One region of the Alkalihalobacterium alkalinitrilicum genome, then DNA from elsewhere that is predicted to be linked to it. Evidence: riboswitches for the same ligand, from Rfam matches in the RefSeq annotation. Region 1 holds a riboswitch; each other region holds the start of a gene.
The links. Region 1 has a riboswitch for S-adenosylmethionine ahead of BK574_RS13545 (homoserine dehydrogenase). Riboswitches for the same ligand answer to the same signal wherever they lie in the genome.

Region 1 (3,169 bases):
TTGTTATTTTATTAAAATTAAATGAAAACATAAAAATAAGAGGCCCAAAGTGCCGTATCTCCCTAGTTTTGAACCTGCTCTCGCAGGTGGGTGCCAAGCTTCTTTCTTTATGCGTCCTTTATCGTTCAAGGCCTGCATTCTAAAAGAAGACTTAAACTCCCAATAAAAAAGTGTTGGCTCAAAACTGTCAGGCGCTTACGTACACGCTAGGACTCTTACTTTTCTTAATGAAATCATAGCATAAAATGATTTGAGGAGCAAGAATAAAAAAAGTTATTTTTCTGAATTTTCCATAAAGTGTATTTCTAACAAAATTCTACTTCTCTACCTCGCCTCAAGTTTTAACGGTGAAAGGGATGGGGCCTAAAAACAAATGCAACCTTCACTTGATTTGTCTCGGACTAACGATGTCCCTACACTTTTAATTATTTCTACTGCATGCGGTCTTTCATGCTTTTTGCGAAATTAAATAAGCTGTGCTACAGTGATACGTAATAATAAATGATTAAAGGGTGTTTTAAATGGATCCTATCTCCACTCAGCATTGTATCTTTGTTGAACAAAAAATTGAGTATACCAAAAAGTTGACCATTGAAAAAAACTTTAATATTGAACTTTATTCCGATAAAATTCGGTTAATGGATAAAGAGCTGTTACTTGAACATGTATTTGATATTTCTTATCGACGAGCGACTAATGAGATTGGATTTTTATACCTTCATACGAATCAAGGCGTCATACCGAATTTAGTCAAAACGAATCCCACACCCTTTATTGACACGTTTAGGAAAGTAAAGCAATTTTATTAACTGAAAAATCGCCTAAAAGCGGGTAACTGCTTTTTTGAATTAAGGTTTCTAGATCATATACTGTTTTTCCATAACCTAACTTCACAATGAGAGCTAGTTTTCCGTTCATGGTGTCTTCCGTATCTATACAGTCTGAAATTGTACGAAGTTGTAAAACAACTTCTTCTTTTTCAAATTCATCAACAAATACTACCACTTTTGTTTCCTTGTTCGATACCTGGTTTGAAAGCCGGACCTTTCGTCTTTCAAAACCTTGAAATTGTTCATGGAGAACAAAGTCTTCTACCATACTATTAGCAGTTGCTTCTTTTCCTGCACCTGGTCCACTCATCGTAATACAGTCAACCGTTTCTCCATCAATACATACACCATTCGTTACACCATTAATATTGTACAGTGGGTGTGTTTGCGTTACGAATGAAGGCGATACAAAACCACTAATTACTCCGTCTTCGTTTGCCGTTTTTGCAATGAGTTTAATCGTTAACCCTTGGCGTTCTGCAAATTCAATGGCTTCTACTTCCATCCCACTAATCCCTTTACAGGAGAAATTCTCTTCACGCGGCCATTCATTAAACGCCAACCGACTTAAAATTCTTATTTTATATAATGCGTCATACCCTTCTATATCGTCCGTGGGATCCGCTTCAGCATAACCTAGCACCTTAGCCTCAGCTAAGACGTCATCAAACTGCCGATTTTTCTCCTTCATCTCCGTTAAAATGTAGTTTGTTGTCCCATTCAAAATTCCTGACACCGATCGAATCGGTGTTGTTGTAAATAAGGTTTTAAAACTGTTTACGATCGGAATTCCACCACCAACAGCTGCTTCAAAGCCTAAATATACTTGGTACTCCTTAGCTAACTTCTCTAGTTCTGCCCCGTGCTTAGCAATTAGTTCTTTATTAGCTGTAATAATAGATGTTCCTGCCTGAATGAGTTTTATTATGTAGTCTCTTGCAGGTTCAACACCACCAATCGCCTCAAAAACAACGTCGTATTGGTTTTGAAAAAAATTAACCGGGTCGCTCGTCATACATTGCTTTGCACCTTGATTATTTCGCTCTTTTTTACAATCCCTCACTAGCACTTTTTTTACCTGTATTTCTTTTTTTAAAGCACTTTGCAATTCCTCTTTCGAACTTGTTAGTCGCTCATATACACCTGAACCTACTGTACCATAACCAATAATTCCAATACTTAACAACCGAATCCCCTCCTCATAAAAAGCGCGAAAACAAAAAACCTCTCCTGATAAGGGAAAGGTTTTTTAAACGCCTCCACTTATCTTTCAGAGCTATAGCTCTGCTGAAATTAGCACCTTTGTTTGTCTGGCATACAAACCGGTTGCCGGGCATCATCGGGTCAGTCCCTCAGCCTCTCGTGATAAGTTATATTTTCAGTTAATAAATTTTTCGAATTTTAATAGTTATGATTATAATTCGAATGTTCTTACTTTGTCAATCTTTTATTAAACTTGAACTTTTTTTTCTTCTTCTTTTTTAGGAACAATCGATAAATTCAATTCACGAAGTTGTGCATCACTCACCGTGCCTGGTGCGTTTGTTAACAAGCAACTTGCACTCGCTGTTTTCGGAAATGCAATCGTATCACGTAAATTATTTCTCCCTGCTAATAGCATAATGAGACGATCTAAACCTAATGCAATACCACCATGTGGCGGTGTACCATATTCAAACGCGTCTAAAAGGAACCCGAACTGTTCTTTCGCCTCTTCTTCAGAAAACCCTAGTGCAGTAAACATTTTTTCTTGGACATCACGTTGATAAATACGTTGTGAACCACCACCAAGCTCATAACCATTCAGTACGAGGTCATACGCTTCCGCACGAACATGACCAGGGTCTGTATCAAGTAAATGTAAATCTTCTTTTTTCGGACTTGTAAATGGATGGTGAAGCGCTACATAACGATTACCGTCTTCATCAAACTCTACTAATGGAAAATCTACAACCCATAAGAAATTAAACTTGCTCTTATCAATTAAATCTAGGTCCTTACCGAATTTTAAACGTAACGCTCCTAAGCTATCAAACACGATTTGCTTTTTATCAGCAGCAAAGAACAACAAGTCACCTGGTTCAGCATTCATTGCTTCACGCATACCACTCGTTTCTTCCTCGCTTAAGAACTTCGCAATTGGTCCTTTCAACTCGCTTTCTTCAACTTTTAACCAAGCTAAGCCTTTTGCCCCGTAAATCGCAACAAAGTCTGCTAGGTCGTCAATTTCTTTACGAGTAAGTTTAGTAGCGGCACCTTTTACATTTAATCCTTTCACGATGCCTCCATTGGCAATCGCATTGGCAAACACTTTGAATTGTGAGTTCTTCATCACATCT
Region 2 (3,169 bases), 1.7 Mb from region 1:
TACTGGATAGCTTATATTTCATTCGGGTGTCCAAACTTTCGCGCGATGTGCCAAAATCAACATGTAGAAAGCCAAATAATAAGGTAAATCTGTTCAGTACCCATTTTTAGTTATTTGCATAGCATAAAGTAGGAAGGAGGGGTTTGCGGTGGACAGTATTTCAATGTTGGACCTCGCGACCGTTTCAGCTGTTGTTGCTGCATTAGTAACTGTTGTCGGAAATGCCTTTAATATTGATAAGAAGTATCGAGCGTTATTAGCGATTGGTGTCGCGTGTGTATTATGGTTTATTCCTAAAGAATGGGGAAATGAATTATTAGTTGCGTTAATCATCGGTTTAACGGCGAGCGGGGTTTATAGTCAGGTGAAACCACGAGATAACCAAAATGAGTTATTACGCATGCAGCTTCGGGAAGAAGTTAGAGAAGAAGAAGAACGAAAGCGAAATCAGAACCAAAATACACCGTATTAAAACAAGGTTCTCGCTCTAACTTAGAGGCCAATGCTTCTATAAAAGAGTTGATCACGGCATGGCAAAATAAAATATTGGAATATCGCATCTTAATGGTCCTAGTAAAGAGGACTTTTTTTGTCTAGCTGCAGTCGCCAGCTCCTCGAGGACAAATAACCTATCAGGACAAAAGTTAAAGAGCGAACTTTAGCCTGCCAGAACATTTGCTGGTCGGAGCTAAACAGGCGACTTCGCTTTTCTTTGTACTTAAAATGAATAATCATCTAATTTTGCTATTGTTAAGGATAAATGTGTTTTACTAATTGAGACTTTCTACTGTCAACAGGCAATAGTTGACAACGATTACTTTGTAAGTTATGATATGACGCGAACGGATACTCTTATCCCGAGTCGGTGGAGGGACAGGCCCGAAGAAACCCAGCAACCAACACCATTAAAAAAGGTGAAAAGGTGCTAACCTGCAAAGCTTATGCTTTGAAAGATAAGAGGTTAAAGGTGATATGTCTAACCCTTTTCCTCATGAGGAAAGGGGTTTTTATGACTATATATGTCTTAAATTTATACTCACTAGGGTGAGGGAATGAGTGCCGTATCAATATTTAACACATTTTAAGGGAAGACTACCCGTAGAAGGAATAGAATTTCCTCTAAAATGTGAAAAAGGAGGATACTGTTTAATGGTAGAAAAGAAAAGTCGTCGCCTATTCACCTCTGAGTCGGTGACAGAAGGGCATCCTGATAAAATCTGTGACCAAATTTCTGATGCGATTTTAGACGCCATTTTAAAAAATGATGCGAATGCTCGTGTAGCTTGTGAAACTTCAGTCAATACGGGTTTAGTATTAGTAGCTGGAGAAATTACGACAAGTACATACGTTGATATCCCGAAGATCGTTCGTGAAACAATTAAAAATATTGGTTATACTCGTGCGAAGTATGGGTTTGATTCAGAGACGTGTGCCGTTCTTACTTCCATTGATGAGCAATCTGCTGATATTGCTCAAGGGGTTAATCAAGCACTTGAGGCGCGTGAAGGTCAGATGACGGACCAAGAAATTGAAGCAATTGGTGCAGGAGACCAAGGGTTAATGTTTGGTTATGCTGATAATGAAACGGTTGAATTAATGCCACTTCCAATTTCGTTAGCACATAAATTGTCACGTCGTTTAACCGAAGTTCGTAAAGATGAAGTTCTTCCATATTTACGTCCAGATGGAAAAACGCAAGTTACGGTAGAATACGATGAAAATGGAAAGCCAGCCCGTATTGATACAATCGTTATTTCTACTCAACATCATCCTGAAGTAACATTAGAGCAAATTCAACGAAATATTAAAGAGTATGTAATCAAACCAGTGGTTCCAGCTCATTTAATTGATGAGGAAACAAAATACTTTATTAACCCTACAGGTCGCTTCGTGATCGGTGGACCTCAAGGGGACGCTGGATTAACAGGAAGAAAAATTATCGTTGATACGTACGGCGGTTATGCTCGTCACGGTGGTGGAGCATTCTCAGGAAAAGATCCAACAAAAGTGGACCGTTCTGGAGCGTATGCGGCTCGTTATGTAGCGAAAAACATCGTAGCTGCTGGTTTAGCAGATCGTTGTGAAGTACAGCTAGCTTATGCGATTGGTGTAGCACAACCTGTATCTATTGCTGTTGATACTTTTGGTACAGGAAAAGTATCAGAGGAAGTGTTAGTGAGTCTTGTAAGAAAGCACTTTGACCTTCGTCCAGCAGGCATTATTAATATGTTAAATCTACGTCGTCCAATTTATAAGCAAACAGCTGCTTATGGACATTTTGGACGAAATGATATTGATTTACCTTGGGAGCAAACGGACAAAGCAGAACTGTTACGAACAGAAGCTTCAAAATAATAAGCTAAAAAGGAGTGGGAGACCCTACTCCTTTTTTGCATTTTAAAGAAGTTTTTTTGCTAAAGGAACAAGTACAGAAAAGACATCGACTTTCATCATTTTTGGTGGTAATGGATGTCTTTTCTAACTTTTAATGATGGGAAGAAACCAGTTTCATATCGGAATGAGACATACTATATGCTTTTTCATATTGTAAAAGTAAGTTGTCAAATATCGTTTCCCATGATTGAGACCGAGCGTACTTCCTCGCTTCATACCCCATTTGTAAGCGAAGAATTTCATCAGATAGTAGCCTTTCAATCGCTGAAATGAAAGATGTGGGACTTTTTGCTTCGCAGATAATTCCAGTTTGTTCATGAGTAACAATCTCAGTAACGCCACCGGCATTAGCTACAATTGCTGGCGTTCCAGAAGCTAGTGCTTCTAAGACGACATTCCCAAAGGTTTCTGTTGTTGAAGGGAAAACAAATAGGTCAGCTAGAGCATAAATTGAAGCTAGTTCAGAACCAGCTAGATAGCCTGTAAATGTAATGTTTTGTGTGAAGTTCTCTTTGTATTCTTGTAGAAGTGGTCCATCTCCTACATAAATCCAATGGACTTCATTTTTTATTCTTTCTGGGAGTTGCTCCATGACTGCCTGCAACGTCTCTAAGTCTTTTTCGGGCGCCATTCTGCCAACAAAAAGCAGTACATATTTCTTTTTAATATTAAATCGTTCATATAAGCTCGTATCTTTATGCTTTGGACTAAATTGAAAACAATCGACTCCTCGAGTCCATAAGTCGATATTTGTAAATCCACGTCTTACTAAATG
Region 3 (3,169 bases), 1.5 Mb from region 1:
CAAGACAAATCAGAATAATAATGGTCGTAAACATTACATTATTGTCATAACGATAATACCCAAAGCGGACAGCTAAATCACCAATTCCACCACCGCCAATAATCCCTGCCATGGCTGAGTAACCAATTAGGCTGATCGTTGTGATCGTTAATCCTTGAATGATTCCCGATTTCGACTCAGGTAATAGCACATCTTTTATAATCATCCAAGGGGTTGCTCCACAAGCAATCGCGGCTTCGATGACCCCTTTATCAATTTTCCTGACCGCCGCCTCTACTATTCTCGCAAAAAACGGTATAGCGGCTACAGATAAGGAAACCGATGCTGCTGTTGGTCCAATCGTCGTTCCTGTGATCAACTGCGTTAAAGGTAACAAAGCGACAAGTAAGATGATAAATGGAACCGACCTAATTAAGTTAACAACTACTCCAAGGATCGATTTCAAAATTTTGTTTTCTAAAAATAAATCACGATCCGTAACGAATAATAAAATGCCGAGCGGAAGACCAACAATAACGGCAATCGATAATGAAATCGAAACCATATAAAGTGTTTCTAGAAATGCTTTATTTAACTCCGGCAACAACGCGATCACTGCTTCTACCATATTGAATCACCTCCACTCCTTGTGTACGTTCAACTAAATAATTAATGGCATTCTCGACTTCGCTTTCGTTTCCATTTAGCTCCATAATAAAAATGCCAAGTGGAGTTTCTTTTATATATTCGATCTTACCATGCAAGATATTGCCCTTAACTGCAAATCTTTGCAGCACATCTGATACAATCGACTCTCCAGCGATCGCTCCATGAAATTGGATCTTAATGATCGTTCCATTACAGCTATTAGTTAAAGCTTCTGGAAGGTTAAATTGTAAAACACTTTGAATAAAATCTTTTGTCAGTTCTTCTTTAGGATGAGCAAACGTATTGTAAACGGAACCTTCTTCAATGACTTGTCCATTTTGCATAACGGCCATTCGATCACAAATTTCTTTTACAACTTCCATTTCATGTGTAATTAATACGATCGTCAAATCTAGTTCTTGATTAATCTTTTTTAAGAGATTAAGAATGGACTTGGTTGTTTTCGGATCAAGCGCTGATGTAGCTTCATCACATAAAAGAACTTTAGGTTCATTCGCTAGAGCACGCGCAATTCCAACCCTTTGCTTTTGCCCTCCACTTAATTGAGAAGGGTATTGGTCCTTCTTATCAGCAAGACCAACCATCTCTAACAGCCCATTGACTCGTGTTTCGGTTTCGCTTTTTGACTTATTAGCCGCCTTGAGCGCAAATGCGACATTTTCAAACACGGTTTTTGAGCTAACAAGGTGAAAATGCTGAAAGATCATCCCAATCTTTTGTCTTGCTTCTCTTAACTCTTTTTTATTAAGTTCAACAAGGTTTACATCATCGACTTTTATTTCACCTGAAGTCGGTCTTTCCATTAAGTTCAAACAACGTAACAATGAGCTTTTCCCAGCCCCACTATACCCCACAATTCCAAAGATCTCACCTTTTTCAATTGTTAGGGAGACCTGGTCAACGCCAATGACCGTTCCTTTTTTTGTTTTATATTCTTTAACTAAATTGTTTATTTCGATCATAGAAGCACCTTCTTTCCTAATTCCATATTTACACATCTGATAACTTGGTTTTTTTACGATGTATGCCTGGAGTGGCTCTCATTTTGATATGAAAGTCTTTCGTTAATGTTCCTAATATCCACTAACAATTCATCCCGACACCCATCAGTGTTTTAACGCTTTAATAAACTACCAAAAAATGAATAAAAAAAAGCTTCTCTCCTACATAGAAAGAAACAGCACGAACATATCGTAGCCTTATCTTCCAGAATGAAAGTATTCTGTAGGAGTTAGCACCATGCCAAAATGGCGGTTGCCGGACGTCATTGGGCCTATTCCCTCAGTCTCTCTTGATAAGATTTAATTTTTAGAAATTTAAGAATGAATTCATCATAAATAAAAAACATAATAATGTCAATGTTATTTTTTTGATATAATAAATTATACGAATAGTCAGAAAATATACACATGTGTAAAACCAACACATTTCAGGGTGAAAAATGGTGAAGAAAATGAAGAGGAGGAAAAAGACAACGGAAGTTCTTCAAACGTTATGTGGGCAACGCAAAAAAGAGCAGCACGCCGTGTACCGCTCTATCCCACACCACAAACTTTTGAACATCGACCTGCTTGTACAAATGACTTCATGGATTAGAACTAAGATTATTCTTCTTTTGGTAAAAAAGCTGATACTGGTCCTAGTTCTGACTCAAGATAATGACGAACCGCTTCTGGAAATGCTTCAATAGCAGATAAGTTTTCTATTAAAACGTTAACTAAAATAGGATGATCTACGGTTACGTATGCTTGTACTAGTTGTTTTCGCAAACGAATCACATTTCTTAGCTGTTCTGCAATTCTCGGTACAACTACTTTTTCGTCCTCTAGAATATCTATAATATCTTCGTAACTGCCTGGATCTCGCATAATAAAGCCGTCAATCATTGCATTTCCCACATCAATGATGGACTCAATCAAATTATGACCAATTCTTTCTAACGCCAATTTTTCAATAACGCTTTCCCACGTTGTTTGATTTCGATACAAATTTAATAATTCCTCAATATGACTAAGCGTAGTTTCAATTTTTTCACGATCTACAAAATACATTTTATATCACCCGACGTTCTTTTTTTTAGGCTGTTAGTATCAGTTATCACTATACATCTTTACGCAAAGCTTGAAGTAACAACTGATGCTTTTCTAATAAATAGTATAACATATTTCCGTAAAAACCTACGTATTTCAATAATTTTTCACTTTATTTGTTCATACTGTTTCCTTATTAATGATGATTTTGTTATGATTAAACATGATTGAACATATAGAGCTACGAACTGGAGGAGAATACATTGGATCGTGAACTAGCATTAGAGATCGTCCGAGTTACAGAAGCAGCTGCTCTTGCATCAGCACAATGGCTTGGCCGTGGAAAAAAGAATGAAGCAGATGATGCGGCCACAACAGCAATGCGTGCGATGTTTGATTCAGTCAATTGCAATGGGGAAGTTGTTATTGGTGAAGGTGAATTAGATGAAGCGCCAATGCTTTATATAGGTGAAAAAGTGGGAAGTGGTAAC
Region 4 (3,169 bases), 1.5 Mb from region 1:
ACCGATTGGCTCCGCGTGAATGGGCCCGATGCTTTCGAACTCATAACCAAACTCTTCAATTTGCATAGCTAAATAACCTGGTGTTTGGAAATAGTTCGCATCTAATTCGCCATTTTCTAACGTTTGGTTCGGTAAAATATAATCCGTGAATGTTCTAATTTCAAGATCGATCCCTTTTTCCGCTAAAAGTGGAGCAGCAAATTCCAATACTTCTGTATGCGGAACAGCTGATGCTCCTACGACTAGCTTTACATGTTCTTCTTGTGCTGCTTCTTCTTCACCTGGTGTTTCTTCTGTTTGCGGCTCTTCTTCAGCGCCACCGCCACAAGCGACTAATGATAAAGAAATCGCTGCAGCTCCAATTAAACTTAAGAACTTTTTCATCTCTTTTTTTCCCCCTTGATTAACGTTTATCTGTTTTATTTGTGAAATAATCTCCAATCCATTGAATAACGAAAACAACTAATAGGATTGCGATTGTTGCCACCATAGTAATGGTTGTATTATTCCTCTGGAACCCTTCTAAGTATGCAAAGTGGCCCAGTCCTCCAGCCCCGATCACCCCTGCCATTGCTGTATAACTTACGAGAGCAATCGCTGTAACGGTAATTCCTGAGATTAACGCTGGTAGTGACTCTGGAATTAATACTTTATAAATGATTTGCCAATTCGTTGCACCCATCGACTGCGAGGCTTCAATCACACCTTTATCGATTTCTCTTAAGGCGATTTCTACCATACGAGCATAGAAAGGAGCCGCGCCAATAATTAAAGCGGGTAGCGCCGCATTCGCCCCTAGCATTGTACCCATTAACGCTCTTGTAAACGGGATGAGTAATACAATTAGGATAATAAACGGAATAGACCTAAATACATTGACAATCAAACTTACAATTAGATTAGCGGGACGGTTTTCCCATAAGTTTCCCTTACTTGTTAAATATAAAATAAGTCCTAAAACAATCCCAATGACGAACGTTGCGGCAACCGAGATTGACGTCATATAAATGGTTTCAACCGTTGCTTCCCATAATTTATCCCATTTCATTTTGCTAAGCCATTCATTAAACATGATCGATCACCTCCACTTGAACTCCTTGCTCTCGAATAAAGGCAATCACATTTTCGATCTCATTTTCTGCTCCCTTAATCTGTATAAAAAGCGTTCCATACGCTCCTTCTTGCGTTTGCGAGATCTTTCCTTGTAAAATGTTAACTTCTATATCAAAATTCCGTATAATTCTAGTGATTAACGGTTTTTCCGTTTCTTCGCCAACAAAGCTTAATTGAATGACTTTTCCCGTTTCTTCTTCAATAATGTGGGAAATCGTTTCTTTCGTCTCTTCAGGATCTGTAACTTGTTTTACGAACTGTTTCGTAATACCAGCAGTTGGATGTTTAAAGACCTCAAGAACAGGACCTTCTTCGACGACCTTCCCTGCTTCCATCACGGCTACACGATGGCAGATCTTCCGAATGACGTGCATTTCATGCGTAATTAGGACAATCGTTAAGCCAAGCTTTTTATTAATATCAACGAGTAATTCTAAAATCGAGTCTGTCGTTTTTGGATCGAGCGCAGATGTTGCTTCATCACAAAGGAGTACTTTCGGGTTATTCGCAAGCGCTCTTGCAATTCCGACTCTTTGCTTTTGACCCCCACTCAGCTGGGAAGGATACGATCCGCCTCTACCCTCTAATCCAACGAGCTTTATCAACTCGTCCACTCGCTGTTTACGTTCTTCTTTAGGCACACCAGCAATTTCCAACGGGAACACAATATTTTCACTGACTGTTCTTGACCATAATAAGTTAAAGTGCTGGAAGATCATACTAATTTCTTGTCGCGCTTTCCGTAATGATTTTCCTTTTAATGACGAAAGCTCTTTTCCTGCAACAGTAACCGTTCCTTCTGTCGGCCGTTCTAGACTATTTAGCATACGAATGAGTGTACTTTTTCCTGCACCACTGTAACCAATAATTCCGTAAATTTCACCATCATTTATATTTAAATCAACATGATCTACTGCTGTTACAATTCCGTCTTTTGTTTTAAACAGTTTTCGAATGCCGCTTAAATTTATCATCGTGATCCTCCTTTTTTATTATTTTTCTCCCATCTCTCTATTTTTTCTATCTATACTTTTCCTATATGTTTACTTGTAATAAAGGCGATACTACCTTCTATTAAAAGTTTACTTTTGAATAAAAAAACCTTTCCGTCAACAGATGAACAGAAAGGTTTAATCGCAATGTTAGTCCTTTCTCTCATCTTTCAAGGGATTTCACCTTGCAGGATTTAGCACCTTTCTTAACACTTTTTCGTGTTTTCAAAGGTTGCCGGGTTTCTTCGGGCCAGTCCCTCCACCACTCTAGATAAGAGCTAATAGCTATTAAATTATGAATTTATTAAAGCAATGAGAGAATGATAACATGTGTCGAAATTTGTTGTCAACCACTTTTAATTAAACGTTTATTTAACCTTTCGAAATACGAGATAAAAATAAATAGAGCCAATTAAATACAGTCCACCAGTGATTGAAAAGACGATCGCATATCCATAATATGCACCATATAACATGACAAACGTCATCGAAACAGGCCCCATCACCGCCCAACCTAATTGGAACACCATTTGTCCGACTGAGTTCGCTAACCCTTTTATAGAGTCATCCACGCTCCTCATCATTAATGACATTTGAATCGGATTTCCTGCATTCATTAAAGCCTGACGGAATAAAAATCCAATCACAGCGAACCAAAGATTTTCAGTGTAAGCAGTTAATAACAGAAATGGTAATGAAGATAGTTGTAAAATGACAACGGCTCGAACTTCACCAAATCGTTTCACGACTGCTGGGCCAATCATTAATGCGATTGCAGTGCTCGCTTGACCAAGGGCTAAAATAATACCAACAAGTGATTTGTTAATCTCAAATCGATCGGTAAAATATAAATTTAAGTACGGTATTACAAGTCCTGAACCAAAACCTATAATTAACTGAGCAATGGCAAAAAGCGCAATCATTTTCAAGCCTGATTTCTGTGTTTTGAAAATACTTGTAAATGAACTTGCAGCTGTTTTTTCAGTTTTAAGCTTCTTTTTCTCATTGATTTTTAATACAGGAATGATCGAAGCAAAGAAGAATGCTGCTCCAACGAGTAACGT

Region 2: it holds a riboswitch for S-adenosylmethionine, as region 1 does, so the genes downstream of both, metK (methionine adenosyltransferase) here and BK574_RS13545 (homoserine dehydrogenase) in region 1, are expected to answer to the same signal.
Region 3: it holds a riboswitch for S-adenosylmethionine, as region 1 does, so the genes downstream of both, BK574_RS21085 (methionine ABC transporter ATP-binding protein) here and BK574_RS13545 (homoserine dehydrogenase) in region 1, are expected to answer to the same signal.
Region 4: it holds a riboswitch for S-adenosylmethionine, as region 1 does, so the genes downstream of both, BK574_RS20910 (methionine ABC transporter ATP-binding protein) here and BK574_RS13545 (homoserine dehydrogenase) in region 1, are expected to answer to the same signal.

Annotation. Positions count from the first base shown of each region.
Region 1 covers NZ_KV917368.1:2,817,574-2,820,742, forward strand. Annotated here, with positions in the region: RNA gene ssrS (6S RNA) at 38-216, opposite strand; gene BK574_RS13540 (hypothetical protein) at 522-809, shown strand; gene BK574_RS13545 (homoserine dehydrogenase) at 784-2,016, opposite strand; SAM riboswitch class I at 2,091-2,202, opposite strand; gene aspS (aspartate--tRNA ligase) at 2,281-3,169, opposite strand, start outside.
Region 2 covers NZ_KV917368.1:4,475,960-4,479,128, forward strand. Annotated here, with positions in the region: gene BK574_RS21720 (hypothetical protein) at 149-472, shown strand; SAM riboswitch class I at 850-960, shown strand; gene metK (methionine adenosyltransferase) at 1,150-2,355, shown strand; gene BK574_RS21730 (glycosyltransferase family 4 protein) at 2,486-3,169, opposite strand, start outside.
Region 3 covers NZ_KV917368.1:4,353,852-4,357,020, reverse strand. Annotated here, with positions in the region: gene BK574_RS21090 (methionine ABC transporter permease) at 1-607, opposite strand, end outside; gene BK574_RS21085 (methionine ABC transporter ATP-binding protein) at 567-1,610, opposite strand; SAM riboswitch class I at 1,845-1,949, opposite strand; gene BK574_RS27675 (hypothetical protein) at 2,083-2,244, shown strand; gene BK574_RS21080 (DUF86 domain-containing protein) at 2,253-2,699, opposite strand; gene glpX (class II fructose-bisphosphatase) at 2,942-3,169, shown strand, end outside.
Region 4 covers NZ_KV917368.1:4,319,815-4,322,983, reverse strand. Annotated here, with positions in the region: gene BK574_RS20920 (MetQ/NlpA family ABC transporter substrate-binding protein) at 1-384, opposite strand, end outside; gene BK574_RS20915 (methionine ABC transporter permease) at 404-1,072, opposite strand; gene BK574_RS20910 (methionine ABC transporter ATP-binding protein) at 1,065-2,087, opposite strand; SAM riboswitch class I at 2,266-2,383, opposite strand; gene BK574_RS20905 (MFS transporter) at 2,474-3,169, opposite strand, start outside.